DNA from 2 places in the Bacillus sp. SRL543 genome. Region 1 is predicted to be linked to the other one. Evidence: riboswitches for the same ligand, from Rfam matches in the RefSeq annotation. Region 1 holds a riboswitch; the other holds the start of a gene.

Region 1 (5,294 bases):
AGTAACACTTGAATTCACATGCGAAATTACAGCTTAAATAACATAGTGACAAACGTTATCGATAATGTGGTAATTGCTATTTTTTAACCTTATTTGAGTGACTTAGCAAGCCTTAAAATAAGCGGAGAAATTCCGGTTAAGGTGCTGAATATGGCATGTGTGGGTGTATATAAGCGGAGATTTTCCGGTTAAGTGGAGCGAAGGTGCCATTATTCCTGTTTTTTGAATCGATAGCCGGAATTTCTCCGTCTATTTGAGCCATTTTTAGAGTTTTTTTGAACTTAGGGGAAATTTCTCCGCTTATTTTTCAGCCCGCCACCAATTTCCTCATTCAGGTCAAGGAATGATGATTTTTGAAAACTCTTCGAAATCTTACTTTCGTTACCTGTCAATGGGTAGAGATATTGGAATACTATATTGCTGGATTAAATAAAATTATAAACAGGAAGAAAAAATGAGGTGATTTTATTTTAGAAAAACTCAGGAAAATTAATATGAAAACTGCTGTATTTATGGGAATTATTTTTTACTCTTTGACTATCTTAATCCACTTTCTTATTATAAGCAAAAGTATTCCATTCACATGGGTCAATGGTGGAAGGTCTGAATCATTCGCTGAACAGCTGCCAATAACTGTTATAAATATTGTTATTTCTATTATTGGAGTGGTTTTTACGTTGATTGTTGGCAAAATTAATCTATATAAATACAAAAGAGGAATAACCGTTATATGTTGGTTTTTTGTTATACTGTGGTCTTTTGGATTTATTCAACAATTGTTTGGAACACCTTTTGAAAAAATGGTTTGTTCGTTAGTATTGCTTCTTGGAGTGATCTCGAACTTGCGTATGGCAATTGAAAAAAAATAGCTGTAACCATTTAATTAACAAGTTTGTGAACAATTACAATTCAACTAAAAGGATACTGTAGTTAAATTAGAAAGTAAAAAAAGAACGCTTGGAATATTTAAAATCCAAGCGTTCTTCTATGCTTTTGCATCGTTATTTATAGTTCTGGACATAGTGCGTTTTCGTGCGTTATTTGATCTGCAATTTAGTTTTTCTCCACAGTATCTGAACTACTTACCTTCATGGGCATCCCTTTTTTAGTCCATAGCCGTGATGGGAGCTTCAGGTTTTTCGGGCAGGCTCTTTCTTTGCCGCTGTGCCTGAAAGCGAGTAAACAGATAGCAGCCAAGGATGACAATCATGCCTCCGAGAAACTGAATGCTTTCAAGCTTTTCTCCAAGCAGCAGAAAAGCCAGAATAGCAGTGAAAACAGGATTGAAATTCAGGAAAACCCCTGCCGTGACGGCCCCGATTTTCTGCACACCTTTATTCCAGAGCACCATGCACACAACCGTTGAAACGAGCCCGGTATAAAGCATGGATCCTGCAAAAGGCAGATCAGGATTTTTGATTTGAAGATCAGAATAGCTGAATGGCAGCAGGATGGCCAGTCCGAAAACCCCCGAATAAAAGGTCGACATGATCGGAGAAGTATATTTTCCGGCCCATTTGCCGAGGACCGAATAGATTCCCCAAATGCACACCGCTGCAATCATCCATAAATCTCCTACATTAAATGTCAAAGACAGCAGCAGCTCCAGATGGCCTTTTGTAAGGACAAGCAAGACACCGAACAGAGAAAACACCATGGTGAGAATTTGCGGTCCGTTAATTCTATCCTTTAAAAAGAGTGCTGAGAAGACAGCGATCGAAATAGCGTTAAGTGTTGAAATCAAGCCGACATTCGTGGCTGAGGTTTCTTCCAGCGCCCAAAATTGAAAGATATTGAAGAATACTACACCTGTCACGCCCATCAAAATCAGGGGAACAAGCGATTTTGCAGGAGGCAGAAGCTTTTTTTCCTTGCGGAGAACGATAGGGAACAGGCAGATGACAGCAATGGTCCATCTAAAGACGGTCAAGGTCTCCGGGGAAGCATGCTCCACAAGCGACTTGCCTACAACAAAATTCCCGCCCCACAGCAGGCTGGTTAGAAGCATCAGGCATACATATAAAGCTGGCATAAAAGCAGCTCCTTCGAATAGTTGTAGATTTATTTTAACATTTTCTCTTTAAATCATAATGATTATTTCGTACAATTGGGTAAATTAGAAATTTTATTAAAAGTATTGGTGAAATATATGAATGATATTAAGTTAAAAATAAGCTGAAGCGGAGTTTGCAGAATAATCGTAAGGGAGCTGTAAGATGGAATCGATTGTGAACAAGGTGCTGGATGAAGTGGACCTGAAAATCCTTGATCTGCTCCAAAAGAATGCCCAAATAAGCAATGCCGAGCTTGCCAGGCGGGTCAGCCTGTCAGCACCAGCCATTCACGGAAGGGTGAAGCGGCTCGAAAATGAAGGCTATATTGAGAGGCAGGTAGCGATTTTAAATCAGGAGAAACTGGGCTTTGACCTGCTTTGCTTTATTTTCATCAGCACCAACATCCATCAGGCGGTAAAGCTGGAGGCACTGGAGGGGACGCTGGTGGATATGGCGGAGGTACTGGAATGCCACTGCCTGACAGGAGAATATGATTATATATTAAAAGTGGCCATCAAAGACCGGAAAGGGCTGGAACAATTCATCCGGAAGCTGAATCAGCTTGGGATCACGAAGATACAGACAAGCCTCTCGCTGAGGGAAATCAAATATTCAACGGTACTGCCGATTCTGCCTGCCGGGGAAAAATGAGTCTGGTTCAAATTGCGGGTTCTCCCCGTCCAATCGCTGTGCTAAAATGAGAGAGAACAATTGAATAGTCAGAATTATCACTAGGGGAGCCTGCAAGAGGCTGAGATCAAGCATTTGAGACCCTTTGAACCTGATCTAGTTCATACTAGCGTAGGGAAGTGTGCCGAACGGTTATGAAAAGAACCTATTTTTTCAGCCATAGATAATCAATCAGCCACTTTCCTGCGCAATGGGGAAGTGGTTTTTTTGCGTCATTTACAAGGCTGGCCTGGCAGGAATAAACTGCAGCTCCACGCTATATCTGCGGGGCAGCCGGCGGAGGATTTTATCAGGATAGCTTCAAGCATCTCGCAGTATGTGGACTATATCCATATCAGGGAGCACCACCGGACAGCGGCTGACATCTACGAGATGGGAAGAAGCCTGCTGGAAAAGGGAGTCCCGGGGGAGCAGATCATCATTAATAACAGAGTGGATGCAGCGGCGGCATTAGGAGTGAAGGGAGTCCAGCTCGGCTATCACAGCCTTCCGGTACGGGAAGTGCGGAGAACATTCCCTGGCCTGCTCATCGGAAAATCTGTCCACTCAATGGAAGAAGCTGTTCAGGCAGAAGAGGAAGGCGCCGATTATGTGGTGTACGGCCACTGTTTTCCGACAAGTTCCAAGCCAGGAATAGAGCCTAAGGGTCTCTCCTACCTGGAAGAAATTGCGAAGAGGCTGCCGATTCCGGTGATAGCGCTCGGGGGAATCACGCCAGACAATATCGGTCAGGCAATAAAAGCCGGTGCTTCAGGTGCCGCTGTCCTTTCAGGAATCTTTAAAGCCTCAAACCCGGAGAAGGCAGCAAGCGCATTTGCAGCTGAGTTAAAGAGAAAAGGAGGCAGATATGAAGAAAGTATATGATGTGATCATTGCCGGGGGCGGCATTATTGGCTGCTCTATCGCATTCCAGCAGGCAAAACTGGGCAAGCGGGTGCTCATTCTGGAAAAAAGGGAACTGTGCTCTGAAGCATCTTCTGCAGCAGCCGGCATGCTGGGTGCCCAGGCCGAAATAGATGAGAACCTGTCCATGCTGAAGCTCGCCTTGAAGAGCAGGGCCATGTTTCCAGGCCTGATCCAGGAGCTTGAGGATCTGACAGGAATCAGCATCGGGCTTGTCAATGAAGGCATGATTAAAATTGCTTGGGATGATGTGGAGGCAGAGGCCCTTAAAAGACAGGTTAGATTCCATAGAGAGTGGGACGAACAGGTAAGGTGGTTAGACCAGGCGGAGATCAGCGAAAGGGAACCCCATCTCTTTCGGGGGCTTGCAGGCGGAATGCTGATTCCGAATGACGGCCAGCTGATCGCCCCGAATTTGGCGCGGGCTTTTGCGATGGGGGCAATGGCCAGAGGGGCAGCCGTGCTGGAAGGGGCAGAGATCGAAGACTTTATTTTTGAAAAAGATTCCATTCAAGGCGTGATGACCAGTAAAGGAAGCCTTTATGGAGATACCGTTATTGCTGCCGCAGGTGCCTGGACGGGAGAGCTGCTGAAAAAGGCAGATATTGAGCTTCCTATTTTTCCTGTAAAAGGAGAATGCCTGTCAGTAATACCGCAGCAGCCTTTGATCCGGTCGACCATCTTTTCCGATTCTGGCGGGTATCTTGTGCCCAAGACGGACGGGCGCCTAATCATAGGGGCGACAAGCTATGAAAATGATTTCAATCCTTCCGTTTCGTTCGGCGGTGTCAGGGTGCTGGCCGAACGGGCGTGCAAGCTGCTGCCCCAGCTGGAATCCGCACGGTGGGAGAAGGCATGGGCAGGAATCCGGCCGCAGACAGGGGACGGCCTTCCCTATATCGGCTGGCATCCGGCCTATAAGGGCCTGTTCATCGCAGCTGGGCATTACCGGAACGGCATCCTGCTGAGTCCGATCACGGGAAAAATGGTTTCTGATTCTATTGAAGGAACTGCAGCCGCAGAGGACAAGAAGCTTTACAGAGAGTTTGAGATTGAGAGAGGTTTGAAAAAAGTGCAGGAGGGGTGGATCCAATGAAGCTGCAGGTGAATAGCAGTGATATCCGGGTGCCAGGCACCGTCAAGTCGGTAGGAGATTTACTGGACCATTTAAAGCTGAATCAAAAGGCGGCCATTGTAGAACTGAACGCCGCTATTTTGGAAAAAAGCCAGCATGCTGAAACGGAGCTTGCTGAAGGTGATCGCATAGAAATCGTACATTTTGTAGGAGGCGGATGAAATGCTGAAAATTGGAACATACGAATTTACCTCAAGATTGCTGCTCGGGACTGGGAAATACCCGGATTTTAAAACTCAAAAAAAGGCAGTCAAAGCATCACATACAGAAGTGCTGACCTTTTCAGTGCGCCGCATGGATATTTTTGACCCTGACCAGCCGAACCTGCTGGAAGAGCTGGACGTGGAAAATTACAGGCTGCTCCCCAATACGGCGGGTGCGAAGACGGCGGAGGAAGCAGTCCGTACGGCGAAACTGGCCAGGGCATCCGGCCTTTGCGACATGATCAAAGTCGAGGTAATCGGCGATATGAAAACACTGCTGCCGGATCCGATTGAAACCTTGAAAGCGTC
Region 2 (5,294 bases), 700 kb from region 1:
CTTCCTTGGCTCGCTTGTCAGCAGGATCGAGGATGTACAGCAGATGATCATGCCGATGACCATGCTCGTTGTAGCAGGCTTCATGATTGCGATCATCGGGCTGTCACAGCCGGAAAAAGCATTCGTGACCATCAGTTCCTATATCCCGTTTTTTACTCCGATGCTGATGTTCATGCGGGTAGGCATGCTGACCCTGCCGGTCTGGGAGCCGATAGCCGGAATCGCTATCCTTGCCGTCTCCATCCTGCTGCTCTCAATATTTGGAGCAAGGGTATACAAGGGCGGAGTGCTTATGTATGGAAAATCCAATTCCTTCAAGGATATTAAAAAAGCTTTGCAGCTGTCTAAGAATAAATAAGAAACAACGGAGTCGGTCTTTCAAACCCGAAAAGCTTTTGGAGTTTGTCTGGCAGTATTGTTTTTGAAACCTTTGGAACAGCAACACTAAGTATTTAAGCCTGTTGATTGGAGTGCAGGGCACGCAGACTCCTGCGGGAAATAGCGGCAAGGCTGAGACCCCGCAACGCGCAGCGTGAGGAGGCTCAGCGTCGCCCCGCGGAAAGCGAAGTGCCTGGAACGCAAATCAACAGCCCCTTTTATAGGCAGATAGAAAAGACTGCAGACAAACTCGAATTATATCGGGTTCGTCTGCAGTTTTTTTATCCAAACAAAGAGACAATCCCCTGATACGCAAAATAGATTCCAAAGAGAATAAGCGACAGTCCTGAAAGCATGCTAATGATGATGATCGCTTTTGAGGTCAGGAACCGCCTGAAGCCGCTTGTCAGGCCCGCCACAAAAATATCCCAAAGGGCGAGTCCGATAAAAATCATGCAGCTGTAAACGAGAAGCTGGCCTGTCCCAAAGGAAGAGGCTGTTTTGGCCAGGACCGATCCGTAAATCCCCAGCCAAAACAAAATCGACAGCGGGCTTGAAACCGACATGATGAATCCGGTGAAAAAGCATTTGAGCAGCGATTCTTTGCTCCGTATGTAAGTGACAGATATTTTATTGGCATTCATCATGCCTTCGATTCCGGAATAAAGAAGAATAAAACCGCCGAACAGCCACAGGAAGGTTTGAATCATAGGGGAGTCAAGGAATTGCACGAGTCCGAGATAGACGATCAGCATATAAACCCCGTCAGCGATCATCGATCCCGCGCCTACAATCCATGCGTGCCAAAATCCGTTTTTCAGCCCCTTTTCCAGCCTGACAGCATTGACAGGGCCGATCGGCGCCGCCAGTGAAAGTCCTAAAACGATATAGCTGATATATATTCCAATGCTCAATGATATCACTCGCCTATTCAAGGATTAGCCCGGAAGGACTTGTACAATTTTATGCAGCAAACACAGAGGGTAGGACGCAAATCTTAAAATCTCCAGCTTTGTGTTTTTGGAATAATATGAAAATAGTCTGTTTTCTTCCTTGATGGCATATGGTATAGTAGCTTATGAAAATAGCATATTTTGGCACTGGGGGTGCCGGTAGAGGCCGGCTGAGAGTAAGACCCGTTCTAGTCTTTGACCCTTTTAAACCTGATCTGGTTCGTACCAGCGGAGGGAAGTGTAGATGGCTTTTATTTGTCATACATACGCGGATTCCTTTTGCAGGAGTCCGCTTTTTAGCTTCTGCAGCAAGAAAGATGCGGCAGCTGTATGCCATTTTTTGGCCTGGCATGCCCCCGGTGCAATATGCAAGGGGGTTTTTTGCTGTGAAAAAATAAACGCATGAAAAAATGGTGTGCAGTTAACTTGATGTTTTCATTTTGGAAAAATGCAAGAAAGTTTTCTATTACATTTTATTCACTGCTGGGGGAGCTTTATAGGCTGAGAAAGGAATATCCTAAACCCTTGGAACCTGATCTGATTAATGTCAGCGTAGGGAAGCAGCCGGTATGGCCTGCTTCCTCCGTAAAAAACTGCCTTAGGCAAAAAGTTGGAGGAGGAAGAAGTATGAAAAATTTATATGAAATGAATAGACTGTTTTTTTCAGGAAGCCGGAAAGTATATGTAAAAGGCATCAGGGACGATATAAAGGTCCCGGTCAGGGAAATAATCCAGGAAAGCACGAGGACTGCTATCGGAACAGAGGACAACCCGCCTGTTTGTGTATATGACACGAGCGGCCCTTATTCTGATCCTGATTTTGAGATTGATATAACGAAAGGTTTGCCCCGGATAAGGGAAGGCTGGATTGAGGAGCGGAAGGATGCGGAAGCTTATCAAGGCAGAGTACAGAAGCCGGAGGATAACGGGCTTCAGGCTGGGTCTACAGTTTCTTTGGCAGATATTTTTCCAAATAAAGCATCCTTGCCGCTCAAGGCAAAAGAAGGCCGGAATGTGACTCAGCTGCATTATGCCCGGAAAGGTGTCATTACACCTGAAATGGAGTTCATCGCCATCAGGGAAAATCTGGATCCGGAATTCGTCAGGAGCGAGGTGGCAAGCGGAAGGGCGATTATTCCTGCCAATATCAATCACCCGGAAGCTGAACCGATGATCATCGGACGCCATTTTCATGTGAAGGTCAACGCGAATATCGGCAATTCGGCTGTTTCTTCCTCCATCGCGGAAGAAGTGGAGAAAATGACCTGGGCAGTGCACTGGGGGGCAGATACAATTATGGATCTTTCCACCGGAAGGAACATCCATGAAACCCGTGAATGGGTCATCCGCAATTCTCCAGTTCCTGTCGGGACTGTACCGATTTATCAGGCACTTGAAAAAGTGAAGGGGATTGCCGGGGATCTGACCTGGGACATATACAGAGATACCTTGATAGAGCAGGCTGAACAGGGAGTGGATTATTTTACAATCCATGCGGGGGTGCTGCTCCGCTATATTCAGCTGACTGCCGAAAGGACGACAGGTATTGTATCCAGGGGAGGGTCGATCATGGCCCAATGGTGCCTTCAGCATCATAAAGAGAATTTCCTGTATACACATTTTGAGGAAATTTGTGAAATTTTAAAAGCTTACGATATTTCCATTTCTCTCGGAGATGGGCTGCGTCCAGGTTCTATAGCAGATGCGAATGATGAGGCTCAATTTGCGGAGCTTGAAACGCTCGGAGAGCTAACGGAAATAGCCTGGAAGCATGATGTCCAGGTAATGATTGAGGGGCCGGGGCATGTTCCGATGCATAAGATCAAAGAAAATGTAGATAAGCAGATGGAAATTTGCAAGGAGGCGCCATTTTATACGCTTGGACCACTCACGACAGATATTGCCCCGGGATATGATCATATTACATCTGCAATAGGAGCAGCGATGATCGGATGGTTTGGCACTAGCATGCTTTGTTATGTTACGCCGAAGGAGCATCTTGGACTTCCGGATAAAAATGATGTCCGGGAAGGGGTCATAGCTTATAAAATTGCAGCTCATGCCGCAGATCTTGCCAAAGGCCATCCTGGTGCCCAGGTTCGGGACAATGCATTGTCAAAGGCCAGGTTCGATTTCAGGTGGAACGACCAGTTCAATTTATCCCTGGATCCTGAGCGGGCGCGGGCATACCATGATGAAACCCTGCCGGCTGAGGGGGCAAAAACCGCCCATTTCTGTTCTATGTGCGGCCCTAAATTTTGTTCTATGCGCATTTCCCAGGATATCCGCCAGATGGCCAAAGATCAGGGGAAAACTGTTTCAGAGGCGATTGAGGATGCAATGAAGCAAAAAGCCGGGGAGTTTGCCAGCCGTGGCTCATCCATCTATTGAACATAGAAGAAATACTGTAGTTTGGAAATTGGAAGAGCAGATCCTCTACATGCAGCAAAAGATCCGGGGGCTGGAAAAGCAAATTTCGGAGATACAGAGAAGCTGCTCCCATATCTATTATGAGGCAGATGGATACAGGACCTGCACAAAATGCCTGAAAAGCGAATCGGTCCACTATTAATAAGACAAAGGCTTGCCAGGATATTCCGGCAAGCCTTTAACTATTCGCGGGACTGATTTGCCATCTGCCTTTTTATGCTGCCGTAAGTAGACAAATAAACGATGCCGATGCTCCATGCAGCAGCGGCCATGAACTTCCAGTTGCCTGTCAGAACTGAAATGATGATGAACAATAGAAACAGGGCAGCAGAAATATACTTGAGTCTATTAAGGGCCAATTCAGGATTTTTATACATTTTATTCACTCCTAAGGTTATTTACTTCTTATACTTACCGATGGTGGAAAAAGTTCAAAGCTGATAACTTTTTATAGAGGAACGTGCATTCGCTTTTTCTAGGTGATAAAATAGGAGAAAAGCGCTGAAAGGGAACATTATGAAGGAAATTACATTTATTCATGCAGCAGACCTGCATCTGGACAGCCCTATGCTCGGGCTTTCCACCCTGCAGGATGATTTATTCGATAAAATCAAAGAAAGCACATTTGCCGCTTTGAAAAATATAGTGGATGCTGCCCTTGCAAGGAAGGTGGACTTTGTTATTCTGGCCGGAGATCTGTTTGACGGTGAAGACAGGAGTATAAAGGCACAGGCTAGGCTGCGAAAGGAAATGAACCGCCTTGCGGAAAAGAATATACCTGTTTACGCAGTCCATGGCAATCATGACCACTTTGAAGGAAGCTGGTCCCATATCAGCCTCCCGGACAATGTACATATTTTTCCGCACCAGCCAAGTGAGGCATGCTTTACAGCCTCCAATGGCACAACTGTCAGCCTGCATGGCTTCAGCTATCCGAGGAGGCATGTTACAGAAAGAATGATCGGCCAGTATCCCGTTCGGGGATTGGCGGATTTCCATATCGGCATCCTGCACGGCAGCCTTGAAGGTGAGACCGGCCATGGCCGCTATGCCCCGTTTATTTTAAAAGAGCTGCTGGATAAGGAATACGACTACTGGGCTCTGGGCCATATCCATAAAAGAATGGTCCTGAATGCTGAGCCGCCGGTCATCTATCCAGGAAATACTCAGGGGCGCAGCCGGAAGGAAAGCGGGGCGAAAGGCTGCTACCATGTCATCCTGAATGAAGCAGGGGCTGATTTTGAATTTCTCCAATGCCACAGCTTCCGCTGGGAGCAGAGAACAGTCGATATCAGCGGACTATCAGCATTTGATGAGGTCTACAGCAGGTGTCTTCAGGCTGTTGAAGAAGAGCGGAAGAACGGCGGTGTCATTCTTGAGCTTTTTTTGAAGGGGGCATCACTCAGTCCGCAGGATATGAAAGTTGTGGCCGGGGGTGAACTGCTCTCACTTCTTCAGGAGGAAGAGGAAGGGAACATGCCGTTTGTATGGGTGAGCGCAGTTATAGCCGAAGAGCAGCAGAGCTGGGACAGA

The links. Region 1 has a riboswitch for thiamine pyrophosphate ahead of tenI (thiazole tautomerase TenI). Riboswitches for the same ligand answer to the same signal wherever they lie in the genome.
Region 2: another riboswitch for thiamine pyrophosphate. It lies ahead of thiC (phosphomethylpyrimidine synthase ThiC); the one in region 1 lies ahead of tenI (thiazole tautomerase TenI).

The regions. Positions count from the first base shown of each region.
Region 1 covers NZ_OZ481794.1:654,087-659,380, forward strand. The annotation lists gene AC4E8B_RS03500 (hypothetical protein) at 495-869, shown strand; gene AC4E8B_RS03505 (DMT family transporter) at 1,106-2,032, opposite strand; gene AC4E8B_RS03510 (Lrp/AsnC family transcriptional regulator) at 2,217-2,705, shown strand; TPP riboswitch at 2,778-2,879, shown strand; gene tenI (thiazole tautomerase TenI) at 2,943-3,608, shown strand; gene thiO (glycine oxidase ThiO) at 3,592-4,743, shown strand; gene thiS (sulfur carrier protein ThiS) at 4,740-4,943, shown strand; gene AC4E8B_RS03530 (thiazole synthase) at 4,945-5,294, shown strand, end outside.
Region 2 covers NZ_OZ481794.1:1,351,698-1,356,991, forward strand. The annotation lists gene AC4E8B_RS06955 (ABC transporter permease) at 1-358, shown strand, start outside; gene AC4E8B_RS06960 (LysE family transporter) at 660-1,292, opposite strand; TPP riboswitch at 1,471-1,585, shown strand; TPP riboswitch at 1,807-1,907, shown strand; gene thiC (phosphomethylpyrimidine synthase ThiC) at 1,959-3,722, shown strand; gene AC4E8B_RS06970 (hypothetical protein) at 3,944-4,138, opposite strand; gene AC4E8B_RS06975 (metallophosphoesterase family protein) at 4,278-5,294, shown strand, end outside.